One region of the Enterobacter dykesii genome, then DNA from elsewhere that is predicted to be linked to it. Evidence: predicted binding sites of a transcription regulator. Region 1 holds the regulator's gene; each other region holds the start of a gene.
The links. Region 1 encodes CRP, which controls carbon source genes, mostly activating them, when cyclic AMP is high. Its sites were predicted from a motif close to ATGTGANNNNNNTCACAT; they were not measured.
Positions count from the first base shown of each region.

Region 2: the regulator CRP is predicted to act here: its motif matches at 2,536-2,553, upstream of msrB (peptide-methionine (R)-S-oxide reductase MsrB).
Region 3: the regulator CRP is predicted to act here: its motif matches at 1,889-1,906, upstream of serC (3-phosphoserine/phosphohydroxythreonine transaminase).

Region 1 is NZ_CP126604.1:4,142,972-4,147,414, forward strand. Features, by position in the region: gene F0320_RS19865 (phosphoribulokinase) at 1-780, shown strand, start outside; gene F0320_RS19870 (OsmC family protein) at 847-1,251, opposite strand; gene crp (cAMP-activated global transcriptional regulator CRP) at 1,563-2,195, shown strand; gene F0320_RS19880 (YccS/YhfK family putative transporter) at 2,253-4,340, shown strand; gene argD (bifunctional acetylornithine/succinyldiaminopimelate transaminase) at 4,337-4,443, opposite strand, start outside.
Region 2 is NZ_CP126604.1:1,770,085-1,774,527, reverse strand. Features, by position in the region: gene ansA (asparaginase) at 1-988, shown strand, start outside; gene pncA (bifunctional nicotinamidase/pyrazinamidase) at 998-1,639, shown strand; gene F0320_RS08450 (YeaC family protein) at 1,685-1,948, opposite strand; gene msrB (peptide-methionine (R)-S-oxide reductase MsrB) at 2,005-2,418, opposite strand; gene gapA (glyceraldehyde-3-phosphate dehydrogenase) at 2,759-3,754, shown strand; gene F0320_RS08435 (D-hexose-6-phosphate mutarotase) at 3,828-4,443, shown strand, end outside.
Region 3 is NZ_CP126604.1:1,482,626-1,487,068, reverse strand. Features, by position in the region: gene aroA (3-phosphoshikimate 1-carboxyvinyltransferase) at 1-631, opposite strand, end outside; gene serC (3-phosphoserine/phosphohydroxythreonine transaminase) at 701-1,789, opposite strand; gene F0320_RS06970 (DUF421 domain-containing protein) at 1,952-2,644, opposite strand; gene ycaO (30S ribosomal protein S12 methylthiotransferase accessory factor YcaO) at 2,772-4,443, shown strand, end outside.

The DNA.
Region 1 (4,443 bases):
CAGCTGAATCTCCGCGCGGCGGAGGTCGAAGGCGACAGCTTTCACCGCTACACGCGTCCGGAGATGGACATGGCCATTCGTAAGGCGCGCGATTCGGGTAAACACATCAGCTACTTCGGCCCGGAAGCCAATGACTTCGGCCTGCTGGAACAAACCTTTATAGAGTACGGTAAGAGCGGCAAAGGGCAGTCCCGCAAGTATCTGCACACCTATGATGAAGCCGTACCCTGGAATCAGGTACCGGGAACCTTTACCCCGTGGCAGTCGCTGCCGGAACCCACCGACGTCCTGTTTTACGAGGGATTGCACGGCGGCGTGGTCACCCCTCAACACGACGTGGCGCGCCATGTGGATCTGCTGGTCGGCGTGGTCCCTATCGTTAACCTGGAGTGGATCCAGAAGCTGACCCGCGACATGAGCGAGCGCGGCCATTCGCGAGAGGCAGTGATGGACTCCGTGGTGCGCTCCATGGAGGATTACATTAACTTCCTGACGCCGCAGTTTTCCCGCACCCATATCAACTTCCAGCGCGTGCCGACGGTGGACACCTCAAACCCGTTTGCCGCTAAAAGCATCCCGTCGCTGGATGAGAGCTTTGTGGTGATCCATTTCCGCAATCTCGCAGGCATTGATTACCCGTGGCTGCTGGCAATGCTGCAGGGCTCGTTTATTTCGCACATGAATACGTTAGTCGTGCCGGGCGGAAAAATGGGGCTGGCGATGGAGCTCATCATGACGCCGCTGGTGGAGCGACTGATGGAAGGGAAACAGATCGCGTGAGCATGTTCCCTCTCCCTGTAGGAGAGGGTTAGGGTGAGGGCATCAACACGCACGATGCCCCATCAATCACGCCTCGATCACTTCATACGAATGCGTGATTTTTACCGCTTTCTCCAGCATTAACGCCACAGAGCAGTACTTCTCCGCAGACAGGTCCACCGCACGCGAGACCGCCGCGTCTTTCAGCTCTTTACCGGTGACCACAAAGTGCAGGTTAATATGGGTGAACAGGCGTGGCGCCTCTTCGCGACGTTCTGACGTGAGTTTAACCTCACAATCCGTCACGTCATGACGACCTTTTTGCAGAATCGACACTACGTCAATCGCGCTGCATCCGCCTGCCGCCATCAGCACCATTTCCATTGGGCTTGGCGCTTTATCGCCGGAGTTACCGTCCATCAAAATCTGGTGTCCTGACGCGGACTCGCCCAGGAACGTTAAACCTTCAACCCATTTCACGCGCGCTTGCATATTCATTAACTCCAACGTTGCATTTTTGGTGACAGATTACGCGTGCGTTACATTTCTCGCAATGGAAGGCGACCTGCATCATGCTGAAGCGAGACACCAGGAGACACGCGGCGAAAGCTATGCTAAAACACTCAGGATGCTACAGTAATACATTGACGTTACACATGTATGCAGAGGACATCAAACTTTACTGGCTGCGAAACGTTACGGTAGCCGACTTCCCAGGGTATGGGTAAGAATTCGATTGCAACCCCAGAGTCCGGATGCATCTGATGACTCTGGTGACAGCTTATAACAGAGGATAACAGCGCATGGTGCTTGGCAAACCGCAAACAGACCCGACTCTCGAATGGTTCTTGTCTCATTGCCACATTCATAAGTACCCATCGAAGAGCACGCTGATTCACCAGGGTGAAAAAGCGGAAACGTTGTATTACATCGTTAAAGGCTCGGTGGCAGTGCTGATCAAAGATGAAGAAGGGAAAGAGATGATCCTTTCTTATCTGAACCAGGGCGATTTCATCGGTGAACTGGGCCTGTTTGAAGAGGGCCAGGAACGTAGCGCCTGGGTTCGTGCAAAGACAGCATGTGAAGTGGCTGAAATTTCTTACAAGAAGTTCCGTCAGCTGATTCAGGTTAACCCTGACATCCTGATGCGTCTTTCTTCCCAGATGGCGCGCCGTCTGCAGGTGACGTCAGAGAAAGTGGGTAACCTCGCCTTCCTGGACGTTACCGGCCGTATCGCGCAAACCCTGCTGAACCTGGCGAAACAGCCAGACGCCATGACCCACCCGGACGGCATGCAAATAAAAATTACCCGTCAGGAAATTGGTCAGATCGTCGGTTGCTCCCGTGAAACAGTGGGCCGTATCCTGAAAATGCTGGAAGATCAAAACCTGATCTCCGCCCACGGTAAAACCATCGTGGTCTACGGAACGCGTTAATTCCGCTTAAACGGCGTGCCATCGCAAGGTGTCACGCCGTTTTTGTCTCTACTCCCCATGTGGCGCAGGCTGATCTATCACCCGGAAGTTAACTACGCACTGCGACAAACGCTGGTGTTGTGTCTTCCTGTGGCCATAGGCCTGATCCTCGGACATCTTCAGCAAGGTCTGCTGTTCTCCCTCGTGCCCGCCTGCTGCAATATTGCCGGTCTTGACACGCCGCATAAGCGCTTTTTCAAACGCCTGATTATCGGCGGCTGCCTGTTTGCCGGGTGTAGCCTCGCCGTGCAGCTTCTGCTTGCCCGGGATATCCCGCTGCCGCTGATCCTGACCGTGCTGGCGATGACCCTTGGCGTCACGGCGGAAATCAGTTCGCTGCATGCCCGCCTGCTTCCCGCTTCGCTGATTGCGGCCATTTTCACGCTGAGCCTCGCCGGGAACATGCCGGTGTGGGAGCCGCTGCTGATCTACGCCCTGGGGACATTATGGTACGGGCTGTTTAACTGGTTTTGGTTCTGGCTGTGGCGGGAGCAGCCGCTGCGTGAATCCCTGAGCCTGCTCTATGTGCAGCTTGCGGATTACTGCGAAGCCAAATACACCCTGCTCACCCAGCATACCGATCCGGAAAAATCCTTACCGCCGCTGCTGACGCGCCAGCAGAAGGTAGTGGATCTCATAAGCCAGTGCTATCAGCAGCTGCATATGCTCGCCGCCAACAAGAACCACGAGTACAAGCGGCTGCTGCGCACCTTCCAGGTCGGGCTGGATCTACAGGAGCACATCTCCGTAAGCCTTCACCACCCGCAGGAGGTGCAAAAGCTGGTCGAGCGCAGCCACGCCGAAGCGGTGATCCGCTGGAACGCACAAACTGTGTCCGCACGTCTGCGCGTGCTGGCCGACGATATTCTCTACCACCGCTACCCGACGCGCTTTAACATGGACAAGCAGCTGGGCGCGCTGGAGAAAATCGCCCGCCAGCATCCCGATAACCCAGTCGGCCAGTTTGCCGCCTGGCACTTCAGCCGCATTGCCCGCGTGTTGCGCACGCAGCGCCCGCTTTATCCCCGCGACCTGATGGCGGATAAGCAGAAACGGCTGCCGCTATTGCCCGCGCTCAAAAGCTATCTTTCTCTTAAATCGTCCGCCCTGCGCAACGCCGCAAGGATCAGCGTGATGCTCAGTACCGCCAGCCTGATGGGCATGGCGCTGCACCTGCCGAAACCGTACTGGATCTTAATGACCGTGCTGTTTGTCACCCAGAACGGCTACGGCGCCACGCGGGTGCGTATTCTGCATCGGGCCGGCGGAACGATGGCCGGGCTGATCATCGCGGGCGTGACGCTGCACTTCCACGTGCCGGAAGGCTATACCCTGGCAGGGATGCTGGCGATTACGCTGGTGAGCTACCTGATTATCCGCAAAAACTACGGCTGGGCGATGGTGGGCTTTACGGTGACGGCGGTATACACCCTGCAGTTGCTTACGCTGAACGGCGAACAGTTTATTGTCGCCAGGCTGATTGATACCCTGATCGGGTGCCTGATTGCCTTTGGCGGAATGGTCTGGCTGTGGCCGCAGTGGCAGAGCGGGCTGCTGAGGCAAAACGCCCACGACGCGCTGGAAGCCGACCAGCAGGCTATTCGCCTGATCCTGAGCGACGACCCGCAGCCCTCCCCGCTGGCCTATCAGCGGATGAAGGTCAACCAGGCGCACAACGCCCTGTTTAACTCGCTCAACCAGGCGATGCAGGAGCCAGGCTTTAACTCGCACTATCTGGCAGACATGAAGCTCTGGGTGACGCACAGCCAGTTTATCGTCGAGCACATTAACGCCATGACCACGCTGGCGCGCGAGCACACGATGCTGACGCCGGATCTGGCGCAGCGCTATTTGCAGTCGTGTGAAATTGCGTTGCAGAGGTGTCAGCAGCGTCTGGAGTATGACGCGCCGGGCGAGTCGGGTGACTCAAACATTCTGGAAGCGCCGGAGACGTTGACCCACGGGCCAATGAGCACCCTGGAGCAGCATTTGCAGCGCATTCTGGGGCATCTGAACACCATGCACACCATTTCGTCGGTGGCATGGCGTCAGCGTCCGCATCACGGGATTTGGCTAACCCGCAGGTTAAAGCGAACCGAGTATTAGCCTTTAACGATCTTCGCGACCGCGGCGGCAAAGCGGGTTAACCCGTCTTCGATGTCTTTGTCTTCTACCACCAGCGACGGCGCAAAGCGCATCACGTCCGGTC
Region 2 (4,443 bases), 2.2 Mb from region 1:
CACTGGCGGTACCATCGGTATGCAGCGCTCTGAAAACGGCTATATCCCTGTCTCCGGCCACCTGCAGCGTCAGCTTGCGCTGATGCCAGAATTCCACCGTCCGGAAATGCCAGACTTCACCATCCACGAATACGAGCCGCTGATGGACTCCTCCGACATGACGCCGGAAGACTGGCAGCACATCGCGGATGACATTAAAGCCCATTACGACCAGTACGACGGCTTCGTGATCCTGCACGGCACCGACACCATGGCGTTTACCGCCTCGGCGCTCTCCTTCATGCTGGAGAACCTGAGCAAGCCGGTTATCGTCACCGGGTCGCAAATCCCCCTGGCGGAGCTGCGCTCGGACGGGCAGATCAACCTGCTGAACTCCCTGTACGTGGCGGCGAATTACCCGATTAACGAAGTGTCGCTGTTTTTCAACAACCGTCTGTATCGCGGCAACCGCACCACCAAAGCCCATGCCGACGGCTTTGACGCCTTCGCCTCCCCTAACCTGCAGCCGCTGCTGGAGGCCGGGATTCATATCCGTCGTCTGGGCACGCCGCCTGCGCCGAACACCGCCGGCGAGCTGATCGTGCATCCGATCACTCCGCAACCGATTGGCGTGGTCACTATTTACCCGGGTATCTCCGCTGACGTGGTGCGTAACTTCCTGCGCCAGCCGGTGAAAGCGCTGATTCTGCGCTCCTATGGCGTAGGCAACGCGCCGCAGAACGGCGAATTCCTGAAAGAGCTCCAGGAAGCCAGCGAGCGCGGAATTGTGGTCGTGAACCTGACCCAGTGTATGTCCGGTAAAGTGAATATGGGCGGCTATGCCACCGGCAACGCGCTGGCGCATGCAGGGGTTATTAGCGGCTTCGATATGACCGTTGAGGCAACGCTGACTAAACTTCACTATTTACTGAGTCAGGATTTGGACATTCAGTCCATTCGCAGCGCGATGATGCAAAACCTGCGCGGCGAGCTGACCCCGGACGAATAAGGAGTGCTCATGAAGCAACGCGCCCTGCTACTGGTCGATTTGCAAAATGATTTCTGTGCGGGCGGTGCGCTGGCCGTCGCCGAAGGTGATAGTACCGTTGACGTGGCCAACACGCTGATTGACTGGTGCAAAGCCCGCGGTGAAGCGGTTGTCGCAAGCCAGGATTGGCACCCGACGAACCACGGCAGCTTTGCCAGCCAGCACGACGTCGAGCCGTTCACTCAGGGGAAACTCGACGGGCTGGCGCAAACCTTCTGGCCGGATCACTGCGTACAGCAGACGGAAGGCGCGGAGCTGCATCCGCTCCTGAACCAGAAAGCCATCGACGCGGTGTTCCATAAAGGTGAAAACCCGGCTATCGACAGCTATAGCGCGTTTTTTGATAACGGGCATCGCCAGAAAACGGCGCTGGACGCGTGGTTACGTCACCATGAAATCACGGAGCTGATCGTGCTGGGCCTGGCGACGGATTACTGCGTGAAGTTTACCGTGCTGGACGCGCTCCAGTTGGGGTATACCGTCAGCGTCATCACCGACGGCTGCCGCGGAGTGAACATTCAACCGCAGGACAGCGCTCAGGCGTTTATGGATATGGCTGCGGAAGGCGCAACGCTGTATACGCTCGAAGACTGGCTGGAAACGCAGGCGTAGTCTTTTACACCCTCTCCCTGTGGGAGAGGGTATCAAGCTGCACCGTTATTGCATTTTCATCGTCGCAATCGGCTTCGGCGTGATGCCAAAATCTTCTTTCAGCTCGCGCTTGCTCTTCATCACCATCTGGCCCTGGGTGTCGATGGTCATATGCTGCGCGTCGGTGTTATGGCGCGCCTGCCACAGCATTACCAGCTGCAGGCTGTTCTCTTTTTGCTCCGGCGTCAGCGCAACGCCGTCGGGCCATTTTCCCAGTTCTACGGCGGTCACCAGACGCTGATAAATCTCCGGCGTCATGCCGCTAATCATGTCATCAATATTCACACTCGCGCCCTTTCAAAGGAATAATTTGCTGAATCGTTTTTTCAACCCTTAATCTGGTCACCGTTTTCATCATCGGTGAAGCTCATTGAGGCTGAATTTACGCAGAAACGCTCGCCGGTAGGCTGTGGGCCATCCGGGAAGACGTGCCCAAGGTGCGCATCGCAGTTGCCGCAGCGAATTTCCGTACGCACCATGCCGTGCGACGAGTCGGTCAGGTAGCGGATGGCCTCATCGCTCACCGGCTCGTAGAAACTCGGCCAGCCGCAGCCAGAATCAAATTTCGTTTGTGAATTGAACAGCGGGGCATCACAGACCAGACAGTGGTAGACGCCGTCCCGCTTGTTGTGCAGTAAACGCCCGGTGAACGGCGGTTCCGTTCCGTGATTCTGCGTCACGTAAAACTGCATTTCTGTGAGGTTTTTTTTCAAATCGTCAGGGTTACGTTGGTTCGACATATGCTTACATCTCGCTGTAGAAACAGACATCTTTTAACCCCGATTCTAACAAAACATTAACACCCTTGCGTGCACTTTTGTTCTAAACTTATGTGTCGCGAATAAGCGGTCAGGCAATTGTGATCACGTTCACATTTTTATCCTGCGAGGACTTTAAAATCCCGGCGCAGCCCCCATATGGGTGCAAGCTCAAAGGGAAAGTGAGGCGAGTCAGTCGCACAAACGTTAGTCACAGGATTGATTTGTCGCAATGATTGACACGATTCCGCTTGACGCTGCGTAAGGTTTTTGTAATTTTACAGGCAACCTTTTATTCACTAACAAATAGCTGGTGGAATATATGACTATCAAAGTAGGTATCAACGGTTTTGGCCGTATCGGCCGTATTGTTTTCCGTGCTGCTCAGAAACGTTCTGACATCGAAATCGTTGGTATCAACGATCTCCTGGACGCTGAATACATGGCGTACATGCTGAAGTACGACTCAACTCACGGTCGTTTCGACGGCACCGTTGAAGTGAAAGACGGCCACCTGGTTGTTAATGGCAAAACCATCCGCGTTACTGCTGAAAAAGACCCAGCTAACCTGAAATGGAACGAAATCGGTGTTGACGTTGTTGCTGAAGCAACCGGTATCTTCCTGACCGACGAAACTGCGCGTAAACACATCACCGCTGGTGCGAAGAAAGTTGTTCTGACTGGTCCTTCCAAAGACAACACCCCAATGTTCGTTCGTGGTGCAAACTTCGAAACTTACGCTGGCCAGGATATCGTGTCTAACGCATCCTGCACCACCAACTGCCTGGCACCGCTGGCTAAAGTTATCAACGACAACTTCGGCATCATCGAAGGTCTGATGACTACCGTTCACGCGACCACCGCTACTCAGAAAACCGTTGATGGCCCGTCTCACAAAGACTGGCGCGGCGGCCGTGGCGCGGCTCAGAACATCATCCCATCCTCTACCGGTGCGGCTAAAGCTGTAGGTAAAGTACTGCCAGAACTGAATGGCAAACTGACTGGTATGGCGTTCCGCGTTCCAACTCCTAACGTATCCGTTGTTGACCTGACCGTTCGTCTGGAAAAAGCTGCTTCTTATGAAGAAATTAAGAAAGCAATCAAAGCTGCTTCCGAAGGCGCAATGAAAGGCGTTCTGGGCTACACCGAAGACGACGTTGTATCTACCGATTTCAACGGCGAAATTTGCACTTCAGTATTCGATGCTAAAGCAGGTATCGCACTGAACGACAACTTTGTGAAACTGGTTTCCTGGTACGACAACGAAACTGGCTACTCTAACAAAGTACTGGACCTGATCGCTCACATCTCCAAATAAGTTGAGATGAGTGCTTGATCCAAAAAGGCGACTTCGGTCGCCTTTTTTTATTTATAAGACAGAGGATTGCTTAATGATTAATAAAATTTTTGCACTTCCGGTAGTCGAACAACTTACCCCTGTGCTCTCCCGCCGTCAGATTGACGGCGCTGATATCATCGTCGTTGACCACCCGCGCGTTAAGGCCTCCGTGGCGCTGAACGGCGCCCACCTGCTTTCCTGGAAACCGGAAGGCGAAGCTGAAGGCTTATGGCTGAGCGATGCGACCTCCTTCAAAAAAGGGGGAGCGATTCGCGGCGGCGTGCCGATCTGCTGGCCATGGTTCGGCCCGTCCGCCCAGCCGGGTTTGCCTTCTCACGGTTTTGCCCGTAACCAGCAGTGGACGTTAAAAGCGCATAATGAAGATGACAACGGCGCAGTGCTGACCTTTGAGCTGCAGGCTAATGATGAAACCCGCGCCCTCTGGCCGCACGATTTCACCCTGTACGCCCGATTTAAGCTGGGTAAAACCTGTGAAATCGAACTGGAAGCCCATGGCGAGTTCGAAACCACCTCTGCCCTGCACACCTATTTCAACGTGGGTGATATCAGCGCAGTGAAGGTGAGCGGCCTGGGCGATACCTATATCGACAAAGTGGATAACGCGAAAGAAGGCAAACTGAGCGACGGCGTTCAGGCATTCCCTGACC
Region 3 (4,443 bases), 1.9 Mb from region 1:
AGGTTTTCATCAGGTGTAGCGTGATATCAATGTACGGTTTAGAAACCAGGTCGCCCTTGATGCTAATAACCGTATCCTGCGGTGCCAGCGGCGCGGTCATCAGCAGTGCCGTCAGGAACTGGCTGGAAACGCTGCCGTCCACCTCGACGTTACCGCCGGTAAAACCGCCGCGCAGACGCAGTGGCGGATAGTTTTCCTGCTCAATATACTCAACCTGCGCACCGCCCTGACGCAGAGCATCCACCAGGTGACCAATCGGACGCTCTTTCATGCGCGGCTCGCCGGTCAGCACGATGTTGTTGCTGCCCAGACACAGGGCCGCCGCCAGCGGGCGCATCGCGGTACCCGCGTTGCCCAGAAACAGCTCAAGCTCTTCGCTCGAGCGAAGCGCGCCGCCGTTGCCGGTCACTTCGCAGCGGGTACGATCGTCGGAGAGAGTGTAATGAACGCCCAACGCTTTCAGCGCATTGAGCATATGGCGCACGTCATCGCTGTCCAGCAGGTTTGTAAGGACGGTGGTGCCGTTTGCCAGAGCTGCCAGCAGCAGAGCGCGGTTCGAGACACTTTTTGAACCAGGCAGATTGATGGTGCCATCTACCCGCGCGATAGGTTGTAACGTCAGGGATTCCATGAAAACTAAACTCTCAACTCAACATAATAAAAACCCCGCAGGGACGCTGCGGGGGTGAAAAACAGCAAATTAACCGTGACGACGTTCGAAGTCGATCATGAAATCCGTCAGGGCTTTAACGCCTTCCAGCGGCATCGCGTTATAGATGGAGGCACGCATGCCGCCAACGACACGGTGACCTTTGAGCGCATGCAGGCCTGCCGCGAAGGACTCTTCCAGGAACACTTTATCCAGGCTGCTGTCCGCCAGCTGGAACGGCACGTTCATGCGGGAACGGTTCGCTTTCGCCACATCGTTGCGGTAGAAATCGCTCTTGTCGATTACGCCGTACAGCAGTTCAGCTTTCTGCTGATTCACCTTGTCCATCTGCGCCACGCCGCCGTTTTGCTTCAGCCATTTGAAGACCAGGCCGGAGAGATACCAGGCAAACGTTGGTGGGGTGTTGAACATCGAATCGTTATCGTTCAGCACGGTGTAATCAAGAATCGACGGGCAGGATTTATGCGCTTTACCCAGCAGGTCTTCACGCACGACGACGATAGTCAAACCGGCCGGGCCGATATTTTTCTGCGCGCCCGCATAGATAACGCCGTAGCGGCTGACATCAATTGGCGCAGACAGAATGGTGGAGGAGAAGTCGGCGGCAACCACGACATCGCTACCGAAGTTTGGCGTCTCGTCGATGGCAATCCCGTCAATGGTTTCGTTCGGGCAGTAGTGCAGATACGCTGCATTATCGGAAAGCTGCCACTCGCTCATTGGCTTCACGGCGCGCAGACCGTCAACGGTCACTTTGGCGTCGATAACATTCGGCGTGCAGTATTTATGTGCTTCCTTAACGGCGCTTGACGCCCAGTAACCCGCATCAACGTAGTCAGCCGTCGTTTTATCACCGAGAATATTCAGCGGAACGCCTGCAAACTGGCCGCGTCCACCGCCGTGACAGAACAATACTTTGTAATTCGAGGGAATATTCAGCAGATCGCGAAAATCCTTTTCTGCCTCTTCCGCCACCTGAATAAACTCTTTACCACGGTGGCTGATTTCCATCACCGACGTACCGAGACCGTTCCAGTCACAAAGTTCCTGTTGAGCCTGTTTAAGCACGTCTGCCGGTAACATTGCCGGACCTGAACTGAAATTAAAGACTTGAGCCATTTCCCCTCACCACGCTAAAAGCCATAAGTTATAACTGTGGATATCGGTTTTATCATTCAGTGACACGCGCCGCAATGTCTAAAACTTATGACCCGTGAAATGTGCCCCGCGTCACACAAAACAATCTGCCGCCTCGCTAAGTCAAAACCGACAAAATGGCTGTCAGGTGATACGTTTGGCCCGGCTAACCTTCGTCCATTCCGGATTTGCACAGCGGGGGCATAATTGGCGATCCCCCGGCTGCATCGCGACGACATGGCTACATCTTACGCAAGCATACTCGCCTGATTCAGGTACCGTTCTGAAACGCTCGATCAGCATATCCGGCAGGATACACAGTCCCGGTTTTACCTCGTCGTCTGAATAGTAATAAACGCTGATCTGCCCGTTGGTTTCCATGATCGCCAGACGCACCTGCCCGAGCTGTTCAACGCTGTTCAGGCGTAGCTCCATAAAGAACTCAAACTCGGTCATATTGGCGCTTTGTACATTTTCCCAGGCCAGCTGTCCGTCCTCGACGATAACGACCGGCTTGCCTTCAAGCAGATCTTCCAGCTTTTCGCTTTTCGACATCAGCCACATGACAAGACGGTAAAGTAGCGCCAGTGAGACAAAAACGATAAACACCGGCACCATCGGCACGTCGTCATAAAAGGCGACGTCCCCCGCGGCAGACCCCAGCGTCAGGATGATCAACACCTCAAAGAGCGACATCTGCCGCACGCCGCGGCGGCCGGTGATTTTAAGAAACAGGAAGACGAGGACGAAGGTATACAGGCTGCGCAGCGCCACTTCGCCCAGAAATTCAGGAGGAACTTTATCAAACGCCATCCGCTGGAGATCAAATGCTTTCATTTTTTTATGCCTTAACAGTCAGTTACTGCCACTAAGCATAGCCCAGCCTTTTATTTTCGCCGAAGATAGCACCCGTCACGCAAAACCCGTATCATTGCGCGCTTTACGTACGATAAAAGTGAACGCCATGACTCAAACGTTTATCCCCGGCAAAGACGCCGCTCTGGAAGATTCCATCGCTCGCTTCCAGCAGAAACTGACCGACCTGGGTTTTAACATCGAAGAAGCCTCCTGGCTCAATCCGGTGCCTCATGTCTGGTCAGTGCATATTCGCGATAAAGACTGTGCCCTGTGCTTTACCAACGGTAAAGGCGCGACAAAAAAAGCGGCACTGGCCTCTGCGCTGGGTGAGTATTTTGAGCGTCTGTCCACCAACTATTTCTTCGCTGACTTCTGGCTGGGCGAAACTATTGCTAACGGCCCGTTCGTTCACTATCCGAATGAAAAATGGTTCCCGCTGACCGAAGATGACGAGCTGCCGGAAGGTATTCTCGACGCGCGCCTGCGTGCTTTCTACGATCCGGAAAACGAACTGACGGCCAGCATGCTGATCGATCTGCAGTCTGGCAATGAAGACCGTGGGATCTGCGCCCTGCCGTTCACCCGTCAGTCTGACGAGCAGACCGTGTATATTCCGATGAACATCGTCGGCAACCTGTATGTATCCAACGGTATGTCCGCCGGTAACACCCGCAATGAAGCGCGCGTGCAGGGTCTGTCCGAGGTCTTTGAACGCCACATTAAAAACCGCATCATCGCCGAATCCATCAGCCTGCCTGAAATTCCGGCAGACGTGCTGGCGCGCTACCCGGGCGTTGTGGAGTCCATCGCTAAGCTGGAAGCAGAAGGTTTCCCAATCTTTGCCTACGACGGCTCGCTGGGCGGCAAGTATCCGGTTATCTGCGTGGTGCTGTTTAACCCGGCCAACGGCACCTGCTTCGCCTCCTTCGGCGCACACCCTGACTTCGGCGTGGCGCTGGAGCGTACCGTTACCGAGCTGCTGCAGGGCCGTAGCCTGAAAGATCTCGACGTCTTCACTCCGCCAACGTTTGACGATGAAGAAGTGGCCGAGCATACCAACCTTGAAACCCACTTCATCGACTCCAGCGGTTTAATTTCCTGGGATATGTTCAAGCAGGACGCCGACTATCCGTTCGTGGACTGGAGCTTTGCCGGTACCACGGAAGAAGAGTTCGCCACGCTGATGGCTATCTTCAACGCCGAAGATCAGGAAGTCTACATTGCCGACTACGAACACCTTGGCGTCTACGCGTGCCGCATTATCGTTCCGGGCATGTCCGACATCTACCCGGCTGAAGATCTGTGGCTGGCGAATAACAGCATGGGCGCGCACCTGCGCGAAACGCTGCTGGCTCTGCCGGGCAGCGAGTGGGAGAAAGAAGATTATCTGAACCTGATCGCCCAGCTGGACGAAGAAGGCCACGACGACTTTACCCGAGTACGCGAACTGCTGGGCCTGGCGACCGGTAAAGACAACGGCTGGTATACCCTGCGTATCGGTGAGCTGAAAGCGATGCTGGCCCTGGCGGGTGGCGATTTGGATCAGGCTCTGGCCTGGACCGAGTGGACCATGGAATTCAACCAGTCGGTCTTCTCTGCCGAGCGCACCAATTATTACCGCTGCCTGCAAACCCTGCTGCTGCTGGCACAGGAAGACGATCGCGAGCCGCTGCAATACCTGAATGCTTTCGTGCGGATGTACGGAGCTGAGGCCGTAGAAGCAGCCAGCGCAGCCCTGAGCGGCGAAGAGCCGTTCTATGGCCTGCAGGCTGTTGATA